DNA from 2 places in the Virgibacillus kekensis genome. Region 1 is predicted to be linked to the other one. Evidence: a T-box and tRNA genes for the amino acid it is inferred to sense, from the RefSeq annotation. Region 1 holds a T-box; the other holds one or more tRNA genes.
What was found. A T-box is a leader RNA that pairs with one kind of tRNA and senses whether it is charged. The one in region 1 lies ahead of thrS (threonine--tRNA ligase), so its partner is inferred to be a tRNA-Thr.
Positions count from the first base shown of each region.

Region 2: it encodes a tRNA-Thr, which carries the amino acid that the T-box ahead of thrS (threonine--tRNA ligase) is inferred to sense. The anticodon was not compared.

Region 1 covers NZ_JBHSFU010000001.1:58,910-69,879, reverse strand. The annotation lists gene mutM (DNA-formamidopyrimidine glycosylase) at 1-236, shown strand, start outside; gene coaE (dephospho-CoA kinase) at 250-852, shown strand; gene ACFO3D_RS00340 (glyceraldehyde-3-phosphate dehydrogenase) at 1,257-2,288, shown strand; gene speD (adenosylmethionine decarboxylase) at 2,461-2,841, shown strand; gene ACFO3D_RS00330 (cytosolic protein) at 3,107-3,505, shown strand; gene nrdR (transcriptional regulator NrdR) at 3,528-3,995, shown strand; gene ACFO3D_RS00320 (replication initiation and membrane attachment family protein) at 4,043-5,389, shown strand; gene dnaI (primosomal protein DnaI) at 5,395-6,324, shown strand; gene ytxC (putative sporulation protein YtxC) at 7,313-8,167, shown strand; T-box leader at 8,232-8,455, shown strand; gene thrS (threonine--tRNA ligase) at 8,531-10,471, shown strand; ribosomal protein L20 leader region at 10,645-10,773, shown strand; gene infC (translation initiation factor IF-3) at 10,848-10,970, shown strand, end outside.
Region 2 covers NZ_JBHSFU010000009.1:120,179-131,148, forward strand. The annotation lists gene ACFO3D_RS15530 (zf-HC2 domain-containing protein) at 1-551, opposite strand, end outside; gene sigW (RNA polymerase sigma factor SigW) at 567-1,130, opposite strand; gene ACFO3D_RS15540 (aspartyl-phosphate phosphatase Spo0E family protein) at 1,515-1,664, shown strand; gene ACFO3D_RS15545 (CPBP family intramembrane glutamic endopeptidase) at 1,775-2,434, shown strand; gene rocF (arginase) at 2,631-3,533, opposite strand; gene ACFO3D_RS15555 (phosphomevalonate kinase) at 3,734-4,849, opposite strand; gene mvaD (diphosphomevalonate decarboxylase) at 4,863-5,840, opposite strand; gene mvk (mevalonate kinase) at 5,859-6,824, opposite strand; gene ACFO3D_RS15570 (hydroxymethylglutaryl-CoA reductase, degradative) at 6,821-8,110, opposite strand; tRNA gene ACFO3D_RS15575 (tRNA-Lys) at 8,312-8,384, opposite strand; tRNA gene ACFO3D_RS15580 (tRNA-Gln) at 8,588-8,659, opposite strand; tRNA gene ACFO3D_RS15585 (tRNA-Tyr) at 8,667-8,751, opposite strand; tRNA gene ACFO3D_RS15590 (tRNA-Thr) at 8,794-8,869, opposite strand; tRNA gene ACFO3D_RS15595 (tRNA-Val) at 8,873-8,948, opposite strand; tRNA gene ACFO3D_RS15600 (tRNA-Glu) at 8,957-9,031, opposite strand; gene ACFO3D_RS15605 (YwaF family protein) at 9,204-9,932, shown strand; gene ACFO3D_RS15610 (hypothetical protein) at 10,671-10,868, shown strand.

The DNA of each region.
Region 1 (10,970 bases):
AAGAAGTCAATGCAATTCGGGAACAGGCTATTCTGACACTTCAGGAGGCAGTTGAGCAAGGCGGCACCACGATTCGCTCCTATGTGAACAGTCAAGGTGAAATGGGAATGTTTCAGCAAAAACTATATGTTTATGGGCAAGAGAATAAACCATGCCGTAACTGCGGAAAGCCCATCGTTAAAATGAAAATAGGCGGGCGGGGTACACACGTATGTGTTTCCTGCCAAAAACAGTAAGCGGGGTATATACATGGCACTGATTATCGGATTAACAGGTAGTATAGCCAGTGGCAAGAGTACGGTTTCATTGATGTTTGATGACTTTAATATTCCAGTAGTCGATGCAGATAAGTTATCCAGAGAAGTGGTTATGCCTGGAGAAAATGCTTATAACAAAATTGTAGAGACATTTAGCGAGGAAGTATTAAGGGAAGATAAATCAATCGACCGGAAAAAACTAGGCAGTATAATATTTCAGGATAAAGAAAAACGGAAGCAACTTAACGCAATTGTGCATCCAGCCGTGCGGAAGAAAATGCTTGAAAAACGTGATCATTATGTTAAACAGGGAGCACGGTGTGTGGTCTTGGACATCCCTTTATTATTTGAGAGTAAACTGACTCACTTCGTTGACAAGACACTAGTCGTTTATGTTGATGAAGAAGTGCAGCTGCAGCGACTTATAGGACGTGATGGATATTCCAGGGAAGAGGCATACCAGCGAATAAATGTCCAGATCCCCGTAAAGGAAAAAGCTGCGATGGCGGACGCTGTGATTGATAACAATGGTTCAAAGCAAGAATCATATCAACAATTAGAATCTCTGCTGAACGAATGGCAAGTACTTCAGTAAAATAATAAACCAGGAGTATTTCTCCTGGTTTTTTTACAAGGTAAGAAAGTATATAATCTTGGCTCTATAAAGCTCCTTGCCAGCAAGAGCCACGTCCAGCTACAGCGCCCATCACCTAGTGCCCTTCCGTACTCTTCTTACGATAAGTCAACATCAATTCGCTTTGCTCATTGTGTTTCCTTTATCTCATACGACTCCGTCCAGGTCATACTGTGATAAGCAGGGCGCTTGCGCTTTTGTTCCTATTTAAAAGACTATATTTTTTTATCGAATGCGACCTAAGAAGCCCCATTTTATGAGCCTATTAAAAAATAATATTCTTTTAGGCACATTTTTCTCTTGAATATGTTATACTATTTACCATAAATAACAATTAGAGTATAACATATATAGGAGGACTCCAAATGAGTAAAACCCGAATTGCCATTAATGGATTTGGACGCATTGGCCGTATGGTCTTTCGTCAAGCTATAACAGATGATCAACTAGAGGTTGTCGCAATTAATGCAAGTTATCCTCCAGAAACATTGGCCCATTTAATAAAATATGACAGTGTTCATGGTATTTTTAAAGGTGAAGTGAAAGCGCTTCAGGGAAGTATTGAGGTTGATGGGAAAGTCATCAGTCTGGTTAATTCCCGTGAACCTGAGAAGCTTCCTTGGAACGATATGGATATTGATGTGGTGGTGGAAGCTACCGGTAAATTTAATACAAAAGAAGAAGCAGGTCGCCATCTTCAGGCAGGTGCCAGAAAAGTGGTAATCACAGCACCAGGGAAACAAGTTGACAAGACTATTGTAATGGGTGTGAACGAAGAAACATATAATCCAGAAGAGGATACTGTTATCTCCAATGCTTCATGTACCACCAACTGTCTTGCACCGGTGGTAAAAGTACTGGATGATAATTTCAGCATTATCAATGGATTAATGACAACAGTTCACGCGTTTACAAATGACCAGAAGAATCTTGATAACCCGCATAAAGATTTGCGTCGTGCCAGAGGATGCACTCAGTCAATTATTCCAACATCCACTGGGGCTGCGAAAGCGTTGGGAGAAGTAATACCGCATATGAATGGTAAACTGCATGGCATGGCTTTACGCGTTCCTACTCCAAACGTTTCCCTTGTTGACCTAGTCGTAGATGTAAATGAAAATGTTACTGTTGATAAAGTAAATGAAGCTTTCAGACGTGCTGCCGATCAGGAGCTTAACGGGATCCTTCAATACAGTGAAGAACCACTAGTATCCATTGATTATACAACCACAGATTCATCTGCTATTATTGATGGACTGTCCACCATGGTTATGGACGATAACAAGATTAAAGTCCTTGCATGGTATGACAATGAATGGGGATATTCTAAACGTGTTATCGACCTTACAAAATATGTTGGTAAAGGTATCCAACAGGAACATGTGAAAATTAGTTAAAAAGAAGGCAAAAATATATTGAAAAAGTTCAGGAAACAGTTTATACTTTCTCATGACCTTCATAAAATTAGCATCTGCTTAAAGGGTTAGGACCTCATTGGACTAACTTTCCCCCGTGGCAGTAAAATGCTGCAAGCGAAGGTGATTAACATACGTCAAGGGGGAGACTGCCATGGATACAATGGGTAGGCATGTAATCGCTGAACTATGGGAATGCAATATTGAGAAGTTGAATAATATGGGGTTGATTGAAAAGATTTTTGTAGAAGCTGCATTGAAAGCTGGCGCAGAGATTCGCGAGGTTGCCTTTCACAAGTTTGCACCACACGGTGTTAGCGGAGTGGTAATAATTTCTGAATCACATTTGACCATTCATAGTTTTCCCGAGCATGGATATGCGAGTATAGACGTGTACACATGCGGGGATATCATTGATCCAAATGTAGCTGCAGAGTATATCGCTGGAGCGCTCGAAGCAAAAGTGTATGAAAAAGTTGAGGTTCCGCGTGGAATGGGACCCGTAAAAATTGATAAATTTCAGGAAGTACTTTAAATAGCAATTTACAGGGGATTGGCCATATTAAGGCTAATCCCTTTTATTGTTAGGAAAACTTTGGGTAAGTTACGGATATCTTCAGCATGAGCGGCTGGTGAATTCTCTTCTGCTCATTAACCGTAGGCTGCCACTTTCGTATTTTTACATTAGTCGATTTTGTCTTTTCGTGTTAAAATAAATAGAAATATAGTATTCGTTTGAAGGTTATTCATACATAAAATAATTTAACCGGGTGGTTAAGTTTTTATAGAAGAGGTGCGCTATGTCGTTTCGCCAATTTGTTGCAAAGTATTTCGGTAATCATGCAGAAACTAGTGAAAGGCATGAAGATCCGTCATTGAAGACACAATACTACAAAACTACAAAAGATAGGGGTCTAGACTATCTGGAGAAGTTGTTTAACAATGATGAGCGCTATAAGGTGAATGCTATTTCTCGTGAACATGGGGAAGTTAGTGCGTATATTACCAAGGGAAAAAGGGCGTTTATCGTGGGTACGGTTATAATGGTCAGACCTTACCGGACAGCCATTGATTTTTCGGTTACTACGGAGTCCGGAATGCCATTTGATTTTGGATACAGTACAAAGGTTATACAGCAGCTATATCAGCAAACCGGTAAGGAACTGACACGGCTGGATGAGCCAAATGAGCGTCAGTAGAAAAGGATGGGGTTGAACAAACATGCGATGTTCAAATTGCCACTATAAAAGTACAAAAGTACTCGATTCCCGCCCGATTGAGGAAGGCCGATCCATCCGCCGGCGCAGGGAATGCGAGCAATGCGGATTCCGTTTCACCACATTTGAACGGATTGAAGAAGTTCCATTAATAGTTGTGAAGAAGGACGGAACACGCCAGGAATACAGCCGGGAGAAGTTAATGCGCGGGTTAATTAAAGCGTGCGAAAAACGGCCGGTACCGATTGAGAAAATAGAAGAGATCGCCTTTGCTGTCGAAAAAGAACTTCGGAATACTGGAGTCTCTGAAGTAGAAACCAACAATATTGGCGAAATGGTAATGGACCGACTTTCAGATGTTGATGAAGTCGCGTATGTCCGCTTTGCATCGGTATACAGACAATTCAAAGATCTGTCTGTTTTTCTTGATGAATTAAAAGAACTAATTAAAACTGATAAAGAAAACTCCTGATCGGAACAGGATTGTACAAAAGCTGGTTTTAGGAAAGGGTTAGTAGTATGAATTTTATAGGCAAACTTTTGCCAATCGACGGATACCATGTATCAATGAAAGGGAATATGCCGATCGATTATGCAAAGTCATTAACACATCTGTACCAGCCATTGATCGGAATGCAGGCAATTTCGCTATACCAGACACTTTTCCATGAAGTAGAGCTGCAACAGGATGGATCTGTTCAGACCCATCATACGTTGATGAATTATCTGGATATGCGGTTGGACGACTTGTATAAAGTCAGGCTAAAACTTGAGGGTATCGGATTGTTGAAGACTTTCAGGGAGAAGACTGAAAATCATACTTCCTATACATATGAACTGCGGGCACCTTTTGCGCCGGCAGAGTTTTTTACCGATGAAATGCTGGCACAACTGCTTTATCACCATATTGGAGAAGCGAAATTCTCGATCTTGAGAAGTCACTATGCAAATCAGGAAGAACGAAGAGGGGCCGAAATTACTGCAGGATTCAGTGATGTATTTCAGACTTTCCAGCCTTCATTATCCGATTCGGATATTACACCCCAGGCAACGAATACACCGACTGATATTGCTGAAATAGATTTTTCCTGGATCGAACAAATGCTGAAACAGCGCATGGTCCCGGTCAAAAAAATACTGACAACGGCAAACAGACGCTTGATTTCTCAAATGATGTCATTATATGATTTAGAAACCTTTGAAGTGGAAAAGTCTCTGTTATGGGCTCTGACTGATGAGAACACTCTTAATACCGCTGAATTTAAAGAAGCCTGCCATGATGTATTCAGAAGTAAACATAAACAGGGGAACATCAGACTTACCGAAAAAGCTGCAGAGCCAATCAATGATTCAACTGATAGCAAACCAGCTACCAAGGAAGAGCAATTCTTAGCGGAGTTGGAACGAATATCACCGAAACAATTGCTTGAGGACCTTTCCAGCGGGGGTCAGGCGTCTGACCAGGATTTGAAAGTAATCCGAGAAGTAATGACAACGCAGGGGTTGCCTTCTCCTGTTATGAATGTATTAATTCATTACGTTCTACTGCAGTCCAACATGAAATTATCCAAAGCCTATTTGGAGAAAATCGCAAGCCACTGGTCCAGAGCAAATCTGAAAACGGCCAAAGAAGCTATGCAGTTTGCCAAAAAAGAAAAGGAACGTTATCAAAAAGGCAAATCAACCCGACAGGTGAATCGCAAGCCTCAATCGGATGAGGTAGTGCCTGATTGGTTCAAAGAACGAAAGGATAAAAACCATAAGACAAGCAGTAAGAATTCCACTAATGAAACAAATAATGAAGAGTTTGCCGCGTTGCTGAGAGAGTTTTCAGGCGGTGGCAAAAATAATCATTTGCAAGGATGATTTAGATGAAACCAGTTCAATCTGAGCTAAAAAAATGGATGCAGCAGAATAAAAACTTTCAGGAGAACTATGTAAAAATCAGGGAGGAAGTTATCAACGACCCTGAGATTAAAGAGTTCCTATCATTTAACCCCCAGTTGACGAAAAGGGATATTGATAAAAACCTGATTAAGCTGTATGAATATAAATCCCAGTCTAAACAATGTGACAGATGCCAGTCGCTTGGAGGCTGTGTCAATATGGTACAGGGCTATTCACCGATCCTTCAGGTAGACGGTAGTGAAATCCACCTTGTATATGAGAAATGTCACAACCGAGTGGGATATGAAAAGATGAAGGAACAGCACAAGCTGATTCAGAGTCTTTATATGCCTAAAGAGATTTTTAGTGCAAGTATAGAAAGTATTGATATTGATGGAGATCGTCAGCCTGTAGTTCATGAGCTGCTTACCTTTTTGAAGGAAGCCAAAAACGAACTTCCACGTAAAGGTCTTTATTTTTCCGGACCGTTTGGGGTAGGGAAAACATATTTTTTAGGTGCAATCGCCAACGAGCTGAAAAAAATGGACTATTCGTCCATGCTGATTTATATGCCTGAATTTGTTCGTGAAATGAAGGGGTCCATAAAAGATGACTCCATTAACGAGAAAATCAGCTACTTTAAAAAAACCGATGTACTCATGCTGGACGATATGGGCGCTGAGACACAGTCCGCATGGTTCAGGGATGAGATACTTGGTTCCATACTACAGTATCGAATGATGGAAAATCTGCCGGTATTTTTTACTTCCAATTACACGCTTGACCAATTGGAAGTCCAGCTTGGGAAATCCAACCGTGGTGGTGTGGAAACGGTGAAGGCAGGAAGAATAATCGAGCGAATCAAGCAAGTTAGCAGGGAAGTGCCGTTGGATGGCATAAACCGACGTGATTAACTATCAGGATTGTAGCCAGTATGGGAGATATTCAATCTCCTTTGCTGGTTTTTTTTATTTTAACTTTTTTTACACATTGTACTTTTTAAAAACTATAAAATGCGAAGTAACAGCGAAGCTTCGCTCCGGTAGAATACTTCGCTTTCACCGCTCCGGGTGCAAGGTCAACATCTGTTCAAGCTAAAGCTTTCACAGTGTTTCCTTTGCCGTTAGGCTTAACACGAGCCTCCCCGCTCGCAATAACCACTCACTACCATGAAAATTAAAAACCTAAATGGCGCAAAAAAACCATACTTAAGAAGACGCAGCTTAATCGTTTTTTTAAAAAAAGAGGAGAGCGCCAACCTTTAGGACCTGAAGTCTCATAATTATTATGGAACAATAGATGAAACTGTCTCAATCACCTGTCCTTCTGACGTAATCTACGGCTTTACTAATAGAGGCTGGTGCAACAACCAGAATAGGATTAGTCTACCTTGAGTGCTTCCCACAAGGGAGCAACAGTCAGTGGTGCACCGTGGTCGAAGAAGTCAGACTGCGGGGTCTCTTAGGCTCGTTTTTCGACAGGAGTCTTCGTTTATTTCCTGGGCTTGATAGTATTATTAAATCGATTAGGAATAGCCCTTCGATTATACCTAAGGTGTTCTCATCCTAGTTTTGAAGGCTATCCCAAGCTGCGGTAAAATGCGACACTCCTGGGGGAAGAGCAGCTTCCGAAGACCCCGCAACGAGGGAACGAGTGAGGAGGCTGAGGTGCTGCCCCCGGAAAGGGAGTATTTTTCCTGCAGCGTCGATTAATGCACACCTAAAATTCACAAACTTCGCAGTTTATATCAACTGGGGTTATTATAGAGCAACAATGTTTTAGCCTTTGCTTTTAAGAGCTCTTATACTCATCTAAGTTGCTAGCTTTGCTAGTTTTACGTGATTATTCATTTTTTCACCTGGATGTCCATATAATGTAACAGTTTGGTCTTGGGTGAGGGTGATGTATTTGCTGGAGGTATATTTTGAATCGGACAAAGAAGTGATCAGCTTCTGCGAGCATTTATTTCAGTACAACAAACATATTGAATTACATTGGAAAACCACTGAAGAATGGGGGAATCATTTACAACTTGATTGTCAGGTCCCAGGCAATGAAAAAATGGATGCCATTGCCGTTTCGATGGTTGATGTGTTTATCACCCATCGTCTAACATCAATGATCAGAGAAATTATTGAGGAATACTACTATTATTCTGATGCTGATGAAATTGAACGAATTCTGGATATAACGCATTGGATAGTTACTGGAGATGATAAGGACAGTGCAAATGTGCGGAGCAACGATAATCCGAAAGATTTACTGCAGTCGTTGTTTATGGGAAATTTGAAGAGTTCACAGGTTATTCATTATGGTTCCATCGTAAAGTTTCAATTAAAGCCATTTAGGGACCGGTTGATTTATTATGTCGGATTAGCAATTGACGAGTTTAAGCGTGAAGAGGATCATCAGGCTTTTGTAGATAGTCTGCGGGAGTATATAGCCAAAAGGAAAGCGGCCTTCGAAATGATACATATCCTGCAGGGAAGCAGCTTTTCATTTTTTAAGCCAAATGGTGAACAATTTTCTAAACGGGAATTGAAAATGATCATGCAGAAAGAACCTTTGTATATTGTCGGGCTGGATGCTGAAGAACTGAATCTTGCGCCACTGATTGCTATGGCTCCTGATAAAATTAAAATTTATGGTGACCATCCTTCTGAGCCGAAAACACTGACAGTAATCAATGTATTTCAGGAACGGGTTGAATTCAGACCTGTTAGCAGCTTTCCATTTCCCTATTATTTAAAAAAATAACGACAAAAACTTGCTTTTACATTTTTGAGAAGCTATAATACAAATTATATAAAATCCTATTAATGTAAAAGTTATGATAAGGACATAATCGTTGGCACATGGACTGAGTAGAGAGGGAAGTCACCGGCTGAAAACTTCCTCTGGCCATGCAATTGATTACCACCTTTAAACTTTGCTGTTGAACCTTTCAGTAAACAGCAGCGTACGATCTGCGTTAAAGATTTATGAAGCCGTAGTTTTTGATGCGGGAAATAGGGTGGAACCACGTGACCAACGCTCGTCCCTTTGCTTAGATGCAGAGGGGTGGGCGTTTTTAATTTGTCCCACAATAACTTAATCACATAAACAAAGGAGCGATTCAAAATGGCAGAAATCACAATTACATTCCCAGACGGCGCAAGTAAACAGTTTCCTCAGGGAACTACTGGAGAAGAGATAGCCGGTTCTATAGCGTCAGGACTGAAAAAGCAGGCACTAGCCATTAAACTAGATGGACAGTTATACGACCTGCGCCGTGGATTGAATCATGGGGGTTCAATCGAAATTATCACCTATAAAAATCAGGAAGGCATAGAAGTAATGCGGCATTCTGCTGCCCATTTGCTTGCCCAAGCGGTAACCCGCTTATACGATAACGTAAAATTTGGTGTGGGACCTGTTATCGAGGAAGGTTTTTATTATGATATAGACCTTGAGGAGTCACTGACACCTGAGGATCTTCCTAAGATTGAGAAAGAAATGAAACGAATTGTTGATGAAAATCTCGAAATTCAGCGTATTGAAGTTTCCCGTGAAGAGGCAAAAGAAATGTTCCGCGAAATTGGAGATGATCTCAAGCTGGAACTGATTGATGCTATCCCGGAGGACGAACAGGTAACCATCTACAAGCAGGGTGAATTTTTCGACTTGTGCCGTGGTATTCATGTGCCTTCCACAAGCAAAATCAAAGCATTCAAACTTCTTAGTATTTCTGGCGCGTACTGGCGCGGTGACAGCAATAACAAACAACTGCAGCGCATTTATGGAACAGCTTTTGAGAAACAGGGACAGCTTGATGAACATCTGCGTATTCTGGAGGAAAGAAAAGAACGGGATCACCGTAAACTTGGTAAAGAGCTGGAAATTTTCACTGTTTCCCAGCAGGTTGGACAGGGACTTCCGCTCTGGCTGCCTAAAGGTGCGACAATCCGCCGCAACATTGAACGTTATATTGTCGATCTAGAAGAACGATTAGGTTATGATCATGTCTATACACCGGTACTGGGGAGTGTGGATCTTTATAAAACAAGTGGACACTGGGATCACTATAAAGACGATATGTTCCCGACAATGGAGATGGACAACGAGGATTTGGTGCTTCGTCCAATGAACTGTCCGCATCACATGATGGTCTATAAAAATCAGCTCTACAGCTATCGGAGTCTCCCGGTACGAATTGCTGAACTTGGTATGATGCACCGGCATGAAATGTCAGGTGCCCTTGCAGGCCTCCAGCGTGTCCGGGCAATGACCTTGAATGATGCGCATATCTTTGCTCGTCCGGATCAATTGAAAGAAGAGTTTATCCGCGTGGTTGAACTTGTGCAAAAAGTTTATGAGGATTTTGGTATCGAAGACTATTACTTCCGTCTTTCATACCGCGATCCGGAAGATAAAGAAAAATATGTGGATAATGATGAGATGTGGAATAAAGCACAAGCCATGCTTAAAGAAACAATGGAAGAAATGCAAGTGGATTATGTGGAAGCTGAAGGTGAAGCTGCATTCTACGGTCCTAAGTTAGATGTACAGGTTAAAACAGCGCTTGGAAAAGATGAAACACTTTCCACGGTACAGCTTGATTTCCACTTGCCTAACCAGTTTGATCTTACGTATATAGGTAAGGATGGTAATGAGCATCGACCGGTCGTTATCCACCGCGGGGTAGTATCAACGATGGAACGCTTTGTTGCATTCTTGATCGAGGAATATAAAGGCGTTTTCCCGACTTGGCTGGCACCGGTTCAGGTCAAAGTCATTCCTGTTTCCCCGCAAGTGCATTTGGACTATGCAAAAGATGTAGCGGATAAGCTGCGATTGAAAGGGGTACGTGTTGCTGTTGACGAACGGGATGAAAAAATCGGTTATAAAATCCGTGAAGCACAGACACAGAAAGTACCATTTGCACTTGTACTCGGCGATAACGAAATTGAAGACAATGCCGTTAATGTACGCCGTTACGGTGAAAAGAACTCAGAGACACTTTCCTATGAAGACTTTGAATCACTGATTACCGATGAAATAGATAATAAGGTACTTCGGTAATAAGGTTGTCTTACGCCCAGGTCCAGCACCAAACTGGTATCTGGGCTTTTTTTCGAGTCAAGTGTGTGTTATAATTAGTATACAAGCATGTGACGGTGATGTTCATGTTTTAGATTGTTGACATACCGTTAAATACATGCTATTCTATTAAAGTTGATTAAAATTAAATGATCTGAGACAAGTAGAAGCACCCGCTTCTCACCTGATCGACGCATATAATATGCAGTTGACTGGTTCCGAACTCTTTTATAGACTATTGGAGACGTGTGGGTGCAGAACTGTGCCGACACTTTTTGTTTTTAATAAGAAAATTCGCTTGTCGATACGGATCAGTAACATCAAATTTTTTTGGAGGTGGCTGGCTATTAGCAAAGATATGAATGTCAATGAAAAAATTCGTGCCCGCGAGGTACGTCTTATCGACTCAAATGGTGATCAGCTTGGAGTTAAATCACGTAACGAAGCTCTGGATATTGCACAGACACGTAATCTGGATCTT
Region 2 (10,970 bases), on a different contig from region 1:
CCGTTGACTCCTCCAGCAGAAGCCATCAGGCCAGATCCTTCGAGCGAACTGTCGACAAGTTCACCGTTAATAAGGGTGACATTACCATCTACCTTGCCATCAATCCGCAAATTTCCATTTTTGACAAGTAAATCACCTGAAACCGTCACGCCCTCTGGAACGATTACCGTATCACCTTTAATAATCAGGTTTTCCTGTTTGGAAACAACCAGTTCACCTTCCTGATTCCAAGCAGTAAATACACCGCTGAACATGAAAATAAAGAAAATCGCTGCCGAAACAAGCGCAGGGTGCGCTTTAAACCATCGTAGGTATTTAATCCGCTTTTTTTCCGCCGGAAGGTTCGCCATTACGTTAGCGGTGAAGTTTTCAGGGACCGGTACGTGTTCCGTACTCTGAATAAGTGTAATTGTTCTTTTAAGTTCATGGAAGTGCTTCTGACATGCCTCACATTCCTCAAGATGAATGCGCAGCTTCGCCTCTTCCTGTTTCGTCAGATCCCCGTCCAGATATTTATGCATAAGCTCAATAGCCTCACCATTGCAGTTCATGTCAATCTCACTCCTTTACACATGGCGAAGCTTTTTACGTAATGCTTCGCGTCCGCGGTGAATGCGGGTTTTTACCGTTCCAAGCGGAATGTCAAGGATTTCACTGATCTCCTGTAATGAAAATTCTTCAAGATACCTTAGAACAATAATACTCCTGTACTTGGGAGATAATCCAGTGATTTCCCGGTGAATATAATCCTGAAGCTCCATGCCTTCCACCTCTTCCTCAGGAAGCCGATTGTCTGAGGCAAGCTGAGAATACATATCCAATCCTTCTGTCCCCTTGATTTCAGCATCGAGAAAATAATCCGGTTTTCGCTTGCGGATCCTGTCAATTGTTAAGTTTGTCGCAATCCGATAAATCCAGGTGGAAAATTTACGGCGCTCGTCAAATGTATGGATATTAACGTATGCCCTGATAAACGTTTCCTGTGCAATATCCTCTGCCTCATGCCTGTTTCCAAGCATCCGAAAACAATGCTGAAAAATTTTGCTCTGAAAAAATTCAACTATATCCTCAAAGGCTGATTGATCACCCTTCTTCACCTGTTTAATCTTTTCTTTAATAATTGATTCCATTTCCGAGACCTCCGCTTACCATGCGGTATTTATCATACGAGTTAACTACAGACAAAGTTTCAAAGAAATTCATATTATTTTTAGACTGGTTTATAAAAAACTTGCTTTTGTCACAAAAACTATAATTATTGTAGATATAACACCTAAGTTGATTTTCGCTCTGGATTGTCTTTTCGAGCGTTTCCCTGTACCCAATTTCATTACGGGGCAGTATACACTGACTGGTGGGCTAAAGGGAATGTTTACGAGAAAATTTTGTGTAAAAAACCGTTAATAATGCTTCTGGACTACCTTTTTCAAATTTTTTTAAAGGAAAGATGTTTATGAATTGATTACAATGGGTAATTTCATATTAATTATTATACTAGACAGGAGGCCAGTTTTGTGGATTATCCTTCATTATTATTAGAAAAAATAGAAGAATGCCGCGATGAGATGATTTCATTAAGCAATACTCATGGATTGACCTCGGAAGCTGTCGTACGTAAAAGCGAAATTCTCGATGAACTTCTAAATGAATACCAGACTGCCTGACCTCAATAAATATAAATTTAGGGTAAAATCCCCATTTAAAAAGACACGTAGTGCATGTCTTTTTTTTTTGACCTTGTGTTACAATTGGTGAAAAACCAGCAGGTGTTCTTATGACGAATAAATCTCTGATTATCCTATTAAGCTTATTATCTGTAATTCTGTTATTTTTGATTGAACAGGTGCTTCAATTTGACTATCTGTATAAAACAATCGCTAAAGTTTTTGTTTTCTTCGCAGCTATTTTAATCTTTCATTATAAAACCAGCATGCAGACCTCGTATCTAAGTACAAAATCAATTGACCTGACACGTCTGAAAATAAGCGTCCTGCTTGGCGTGAGCACATTCATCATCTTGATGGCTGCTTTTCTGGCTTTCAGGGGCATGATTGATTTTGCAGGGATAGGCATCAGCCTTTCCGAAAAAAACATCACCAGTGATACTTTCTTGTTTATCGGTCTTTATGTAATCGCGGGTAATTCATTTCTGGAGGAGATCTTTTTCAGAGGATTTATCTTTAAAAATCTCCAGCATAAGTCCAGGGGTTTTGCCTATCTTTATTCATCTCTTTTATTTGCTGTCTATCATACAGCCATTTTCCTGACATGGTTCAGCTTTGGGCTTTTTCTCCTTGCGCTCAGTGGTCTTTTCGCGGTAGGATTGCTGTTTTGCTGGCTCAATGAGAATAATGATAATATTTATAATTCCTGGCTGGTTCATATAATGGCCGATATTGCGATCATTGTCATTGCGTTGATAGCTGTTTTCTAAAAAAAATGAGCCTGGACATAAGTATGGATTTACATTCTAAAGACGAACGAAATTAGGCACGGTCGATTAAATAATAGCGCCTTGTTTGCCCGGAGTGGTAGATAAGGCAGTTACAATAAAACCGAACTATCTTACAGAATATGGTAGATAGTTCGGTTTATTATATAAATTATCACTTTCGGCCCAATCTCATTTATTATTTTAGTTTTTCTCCAAATAAGGACCCGATCAGCCCTACAGCCAAGGTGGCAGTCTTGTTCTTTTCGTCGAGAATTGGATTTACTTCTACAAATTCTGCAGAGGTAAGAATCGCTGATTCCTGCAGGATTTCCATTGCCAGATGGCTCTCGCGATAAGATAAACCGCCAATAACCGGAGTACCTACTCCCGGTGCTTCGTCAGGGTCAAGGCCATCCAAATCAAGACTTAAATGAACTCCGTCAGTCCGCTCTTTCAGGTATTCAATTGCTTCTGAAATTACGTTAGTCATTCCCATACGATCAACCTCATGCATCGAATAAACCTGTATGCCGCGTTCTTTAATTAGTTTTTTCTCACCAGGGTCAAGCGAGCGTGCTCCAATGATAACGATGTTCTCCGGTTTAATTTTAGGAGAGTAGCCATGAATATTTGTCAGCCGCTCATGTCCAATCCCAAGACTAACCGCTAGTGGCATGCCATGAATATTCCCCGATGGAGAAGTTTCGGCGGAATTTAGGTCTCCATGGGCGTCATACCAGATAACTCCCAGGTTCTCGTAGTGTTTTGATATACCAGCAAGACTCCCTATGGCAATACTGTGATCCCCGCCCAGAACTAGTGGGAACCGCTTATCGGATACTTCTTGATCGACCATTTCTGCAAGCTTCAGACTGGCATCCGCAACCTGCTTCAAGTTCCGCAGATCCCCATCCTGACGTTCATGCCTGCTGTCCGGACGGGATATTGGTACATCCCCCAGATCATCAACATTATAATCCAGTCCTTCCAGTTTCTCTAAAAGACCAGCATATCGAATCGCGCTCGGACCCATATCGACCCCGCGACGGCTTTGTCCCAAATCCATTGGAACACCAATAATTGACATATTTTTATTCATTATTCGTGCCTCCTCTACATACTATTCTAGCCAAAAAAAGGACAATGACTCAACCGCACAGAAATATGTATATATATACACTCCAGGGTTAGATTGAAACTCCGGCATGATCATGTTCTAGGGTTAAGATACGGGTGGTGGGATGACCTATTTAAAATAAAAAATAAAGAGATTAATAAAAAAAGCAGGATGCACTGAATTCAGTCATCCTGCTTGTTATATTCCATTGCGCCTAACTCGGCGGTGGTGATATGCAATGGTTTTATCCCTACCTGCTCCCATGCTTCCATCAGCTTATCAGCCTGTTCTCGAGATGGCATAAAGGCGATTCCGCAATCCCCGCCGCCGGCACCAGAAAGCTTTCCGGCGCCACCGTACTGTTCGCCAAGGTCACTTAGCTTCTTCAGTAATGGGGTCTCCAAATTTGTTCCTGCATCCTGCCCTAGCTTGGTAATTGCTCTCCTGTTTTGTTTAATTCCATCAAGCATTCGAGGGACATTATAATCGGATGTTCCCTCAAGGAACTTTCTTACTGCATCCTTACTGTCTACCATAAATTTTTTGTATAACGCTTCGTTATCTAGTTTAAGTTTTTTAATGTTACCAATTAATTCACTGGTCGAAGCAGGATTTCCTGTCCAACCAATACACATAATTACATCTTCTGGTAACGTTATCGGTTCAAGGGACAAATAAGGCCAGTCACCAACTAGCAGTTCAGAAACAGTTTCCGAACGCTTGTATTCCTGCAGCAGCCAATCTGCTTGAAACGAAGAATATCTAAGAAACCCTCCATAGGATGATGCCGCAACATCCGCACCTGACCCACTCCCCTGGGTTTTAACATGAGAAATAGCTGCCAGTTTAAAGATAAGGTTAGACGAAGCTTCTTCAGGTAAAAATCTTTTAAGAATAGCGGAAACCACTGCAGTAACAACTGCCGCACTCGACCCTAATCCATATTTTCTGCCAGACTCCACATCATCCAGCTCACTACGGATAGATAAGTGAAAGTTGTTCGGTGAGTGGCCTTTTTCATTCAAATATGCCAAGACCGTCGACATAGCATTCCGTACAAAGGTGGTCCGGGCATCTTCTGTCTTGATAACTACTTCTTCCCCGTCATATGACCATTCAAGATTGTTTAGATGGAATGCCTTCAACGATAGGTAATTCTTATTGCTGTCTTCCAATTTCGCGTAGACATAACGGTCAACCGCCATGACGACTGATTCCTGGTACGGCTCCAAGACAGCAAATTCTCCGGCGATCATTAATTTACCCGGCACACGTACGGTCATTGATGTATTTGTCAAAACGTGTCAACTCCTAGATATAGGATACTCCCTGACCGGTGCGGCTCACGATCACATCATTGACACCAGGTATCTCTTGGAGTGTAGTCTGTATTGTTTCCTCATTCTCAGGCTGATAAAGAACCTTAACATTTGGTCCTGCATCAATCGTAAAGTATGCAGGTATGCCTTTGTCTCTCAAGTCCTGTACCTTACGCATAACTGCCATCGTTGTATCATGCCAGTATGTGAACGGAGGATTAGCTGCCAGCGTCGTTGCATGCATTTTAAGACAGTTTGCCTCGGCAATTTCGCCGACTTTCTTAAAGTCCTTGGTACGGATACCCTGCTTAATATTATCCAGGTCATGTGGGATGCTTTCCACCCAACTTGAGTAAAAGGGAGAAGTTTCAACTGTTCGTTTCATCCCTTCCCTGCTCAGGACCTTCTTTTCTTTGGAAGAAAGGACTACAGCAGCCACACGGATATCCCAATGTTCAGCAGGCGCTACTTGAACAGCATAAGAATCCGATCCGTCTTCAAGTGAACCTTTTTCCCATTCCACAAATCCGCCAAATACCGATCTGCAGGCAGAACCGGATCCCTGCCTAGTCAGAATGGATAATTGTTCTTTACTTATTTTAAGACCCAGTGCTTTTACAGCACTAGCGGCCAGCGCTGCGAATCCTGAGGCAGAAGACGCAAAGCCAGCCGCTGTGGGCACATGGTTGGTTGATTCGACGTTAGCATACAAATCCGGTTTTCCAGCGTACTTCCGAATACGGTCAAGAAATGCAGTAACCCGGTCATACTCTTTGCCGGTGACTACCTTTCCATCCAGGATAAAACTATCCTGTTCCAATTCTGTTTGGAATTCCACCGTTGTTTCGGTATAAAAGCCATCCAACGTCACAGATAGGCTGTTATTCATCGGCAGAATTAACGATTCGTCCCGTTTTCCCCAATATTTTATCAGGGCAATATTCGTATGGGCTTTAGCTGTAGCCTTCATTGTGTATCTCCTTTGTGCTTACTCTGGTTTTTTTCTGAGAACAAATGACCAAACAGCATGCGCCCCAAATTTTTTAAGTTTCTCGGTAAGTTGTCTGGAATGTACCTCATTACGGGCAAGTGCAATAATGCACCCGCCGTTTCCGCCACCAGTCAATTTAGCGCCAAGGGCACCTTCCTGGCGGGCAAAATATATAAGCCTGTTTAGTCCTGCATCACTCACACCCAGAGCTTCGAGTTCTTTTTGTGCCTCATTCAACATCTGACCCAGCAGATGTTTGCTTGCACTTTCAAGCGCATGTCTCGCTTTATGGGTCAGCTCCCCAATCCGTTCCAGCTTGGAATGTATCCGTTTCGGTGCTGATTTAAAAAGACTGGCAACCGATTCAACCGCAGAACGCGTATCTCCCATCCGTCCGGAATCAGCCACAATAAAGTAAAAATCCCCGTTTGGTTCAATATAATCAACCGGCTGTTCTTTCTCAAACCATACTGGAAAATCTGATGTTATGGTAAGTGTGTCAATACCGCTTGGCACACCATGCGCGTATGTTTCCGAAATGTTTGCCAGATTAAGCAGGTCGTTCTCGGTATATTCCTGATTATTATAGGCAAACAATGATCGGACTACTGCAATAGCTACGGATGCACTTGAGCCAAGACCTTTGCCGGGTGGTATGGATGATTTAATCCGGATCAGCAAATCTTCACAGGGCATTTTAAGATGCTTCAAGGTTGCTTTTATACAGTTAGCAAGCCCTTCTAACGATTCCGGTACAGAATCGAGTGGGCCATGATAAAATGTGCTGTCGATTTTAACAGCCCCCGGTACGTAGTCAATTACAGACTCTACTCCTACGAGCGGAAAGGGAAGTGCGATAGCAGGTTGTCCGTGTACAACTGCATGCTCCCCAATCAGAATTAGTTTACTATGAGCTATACCGATAGCTGTTTGTTCTGAAGTTGTTGCTTTTTCTGCACTCATTTTGTATATTCTTCCACCAATTCTTTAGCTTTTCCGACACGGATTTCCTTTTCATCAATTAAACGTTCAGCAATGATATCAATCATCTCCCCAGTAGCTCCTGCTGCAATAGCAACAGAACGAGAATGTAATGCCATATGGCCTTTTTGGATACCATCAGTAGCTAAAGCTTTCAATGCCCCAAGGTTTTGGGCAAGTCCCACTGCCACAATTACCTGGGCAAGCTCCTGTGCTGATTCAACATCTAAGATTTTATGCGCGATTTTCGCGATGGGATGGACGCGGATTGATCCTCCGACAGTACCAACCGACATAGGAAGCTCTAGTTCGCCGACTAGATTTCCTTCCTCATCTTTCGACCATTTAGTCATGGAACCATACTTTCCGTCTCTAGCAGCATGTGCATGCGCTGCTGCTTCCACGGCACGCCAGTCATTCCCAGTCGCAATTACGATAGGATCAATTCCATTCATGATACCTTTATTATGCGTTACCGCGCGATATGGATCTGATGCGGCAAATTCATACGCATGGATAACCCCATCACGTACTTCCTCACCGGTATACCCTTTAGATTCCAGCAAATGCGGTGGAATTACACAACTTGCTCTTGCAAGGCATCGATCAGCATAATTAGACAAAATCCGCAGATACACTTTACCTTTAGTCAGCTTTTCCACAGTAGGAGCAAGTGACTCGGCGATTGTATTTATAATATTTGCCCCCATTGCATCGCACGTATTGATATAAATGTGAAGGATGAGCATTTTACCGTATATTGAATCTGACTCTTCATTCAATATACGGACTTCCAAATCCTCTGCTCCGCCACCCCTGGCGACAAGACTCGGGTAAGAAGCATTTGCATCTTCTATGAGGGAATCTTTTTCTTTTAGAACAGCCTCTTTGGCAGCCTCAAAATCCGGACAGCCGACTACCTGAATCTGGCCAATCATAACCCGATCGGTTGCCTCTGTAGTAAAGCCACCTGCATTCCGGACTATTTTGGCAATGTAGCTGGCTGACGCCACAACGGATGGCTCTTCAATTGCCATTGGCACTACATAGTCTTTCCCGTTCACTTGAAAGTTCAATCCTAGTCCGAGTGGAAGCGGAAATGTCCCAATTACATTTTCAATCATTTTGTCAGCTGTATCTGTGCCCAGCGGTTCTTTTGAAAATAAATATTCCTTTTCTTCCTCAGTAAAGGATTCCATTTTAGTCAAAAGCTCTCTGCGTTCATCAACACCCATTTTATAAAAGCCAGGAATTCTCGAAGTTTCCATAACGTCTCATCCTTTTGTGAACATTATTTATATATGTAAATAAGTCTTGTATTGTCAATAAATAAAATAGCTGTATCTATTATGTAAAAAAACAGCCTAAAATGCAAATAAACAAGGTTGTTTATCACTCATAACGACCTTGTTTATCTGCTATTATAATATTTATGCTGTTTTTACGCTAGAGTTTTTTCGTATAAAAGATGAGCCATGGAGGATTCGAACCTCCGACCCTCTGATTAAAAGTCAGATGCTCTGCCAGCTGAGCTAATGGCTCATAATGTAAAGTGTTCTGATTAAGCGATTGCGTCCATTGGTGCTCGTCGTGATAACTCCTCGCATGCCTGCACATAGCAGTAATTTCCAGGATGTTCGCGGCAAGCTAATGGCTCATGATGTAAAGTGTTCTTATTATGCGGGTGAATCCCTTGGTGCTCGTCCATTTTAAATATGTAAAAATTCCCTTAAAATAAAAAAAGGCTGGGCTACCAGGATTCGAACCTGGGAATCACGGGACCAAAACCCGTTGCCTTACCGCTTGGCTATAGCCCAATAATTATGGTGGAGGGGGGCAGATTCGAACTGCCGAACCCTGAGGGAGCGGATTTACAGTCCGCCGCGTTTAGCCACTTCGCTACCCCTCCGTAACTATTGTAACTATCTTTTATTTAATTATACATAAAAAATGGTGCCGGCCAGAGGAATTGAACCCCCAACCTACTGATTACAAGTCAGTTGCTCTGCCAATTGAGCTAGACCGGCACATGGTGGAGGATGCAGGGCTCGAACCTGCGACCCCCTGCTTGTAAGGCAGGTGCTCTCCCAGCTGAGCTAATCCTCCAAAGTAAGTGGTGACCCGTACGGGATTCGAACCCGTGTTACCGCCGTGAAAGGGCGGTGTCTTAACCACTTGACCAACGGGCCATAGTAATGGATTTTATAATACGAAAAAATCTTTGTCAAAAACCAACGATTTTTATTATATACAGGATTGCTATCTTTGTAAAGAGAAATATTAAATTCTATATTTTCAAATAGCTTCCTAACACATATAATGAAGAATAGACATAGATAAGCACTTTTTAAGGGGGATTTTATGGGTAACTGGCTTGAATTAGGTGGTGATCCTTTCATTACATTTGGAACCAGTCATCTGACAATGTTAATGATTTACTTTTTGGGACTTCTATTGTTCTTTATCTTTCTAAAAAAAATCCGCAGTAAAAGAACTCCTTTTACTATTATCCGCTGGACCCTGTTCAGCCTGCTCATTCTTTCCGAAGTTTCATACCAGACTTGGACAGGGGTTACAGGAATATGGAGTCTAAGGGATCACATGCCGCTGCATCTCTGTGGTGTAGCCGGGATAACCGGGGCCATAACGTTGGCGACTTACAATAAGAGGTTAGTACAGATCTCATTTTTTATTGGTCTGATACCCGCTTTTCTGGCAGTCGTGACTCCTGAACTTCCCTATGATTATCCACATTTTCGTTTCTGGAAGTTTTTTGTCCACCATATCGCTATTTCATGGACCGGTATTTTCCTTGTTTCTACAAGTTCCGCCAAAATAACCCTGAAATCTATGCTGGAAACGTATGGATACCTGCTGGTTTACGCATTTATAATCGGGGTTTTCATAAATCCTTGCCTGGAGTCCAACTACTTATATCTATCCCATACCCCTACTGCCTCCACACCTCTTGATATGCTTGGTAATGGGTTTTGGTACTATTTTAATCTCTGTGTACTTGGATTGGTTGTATTTACAGCTCAGCAGCAGATATACAGGCTTTTCGCTAACTTTAAAAGAGCATCCACTTAGTGTAAGTAGTTCCGTTTCGGTGGAGAAACATATGATTTAGCATACTAATTAGCAGACCAAAGCAGATTGACAATAGTTGTTGTCAAAGTGTATTTTACTGTGTTAATCGGTATGCTATTTGCTATGTTGATTCTTATAAACCAAGCATGTAGTTGTTATGATTAAGATTTTGAATATTATGTTCTTCAATTAACGAGGAGTTTAAGATGAGCATGAGAACTTTTATGTGGCATTTGACAAAAAACGAGTAACAAAAAACCTCTTAAGAGTAAGAGGTTTAAGCAATCGTATTTTCATTTATTAAAAGTTGTAGGGCTTCCGCTGATTCTTCAATATTATCAAATAATTTGACCGTATTATTTTTAAGATTGGTTATCTCTATAGTCCTTGTATGTTTTAAGCATCGTACTGTCATTACTGGTTGTTCATTAGAGCTAAATGTATGCATTGTTGTACTGACAAAGAGTTTCAAGCATTTTTATTAGACTTTCTTTCGACATTTTAGTGTCTCCTCCTTAATGATGGAAGAAGACTAAGGAAAGTCAAAAGGTTCCCAACAATTGTATTGTTTATATATTAGTATAACATATATATGGTATATTGTATAGAATTGTCTGAATAGTTAGGATAATGCGTGTGATAAAAGCGAGATTCTTATTAAACTCAACGGGTGCGATTGTTCAAGAAAAACAATTGTTTATCCACTAACGAGAGTAGACCAATGAGGGGGGGAATATTGTGGGGAAATTAGTATACATAATATCAGGGATTTTGATGGTTTGTTTGTCATTACTTACAGGTGCTATTATCGTACAAATAGCCAAAGTAAACAACTCTAGTTTATCTGGAATTTCTGTTAGCCTTGTTCTCCTGGTTTTTGTAATAGGTATTTCATTGGTAGTTGCTAGCAGTATAAATGAACCTAAGGATAATTAGAAAATTAGCACCCGACACTTCAATTAAAGGGTACTTTAGTGTAACAAGGGGTTTTTGTAAGAATGGAGTATTTTTACAATAAATAAAGATTTTTTTGGTGGT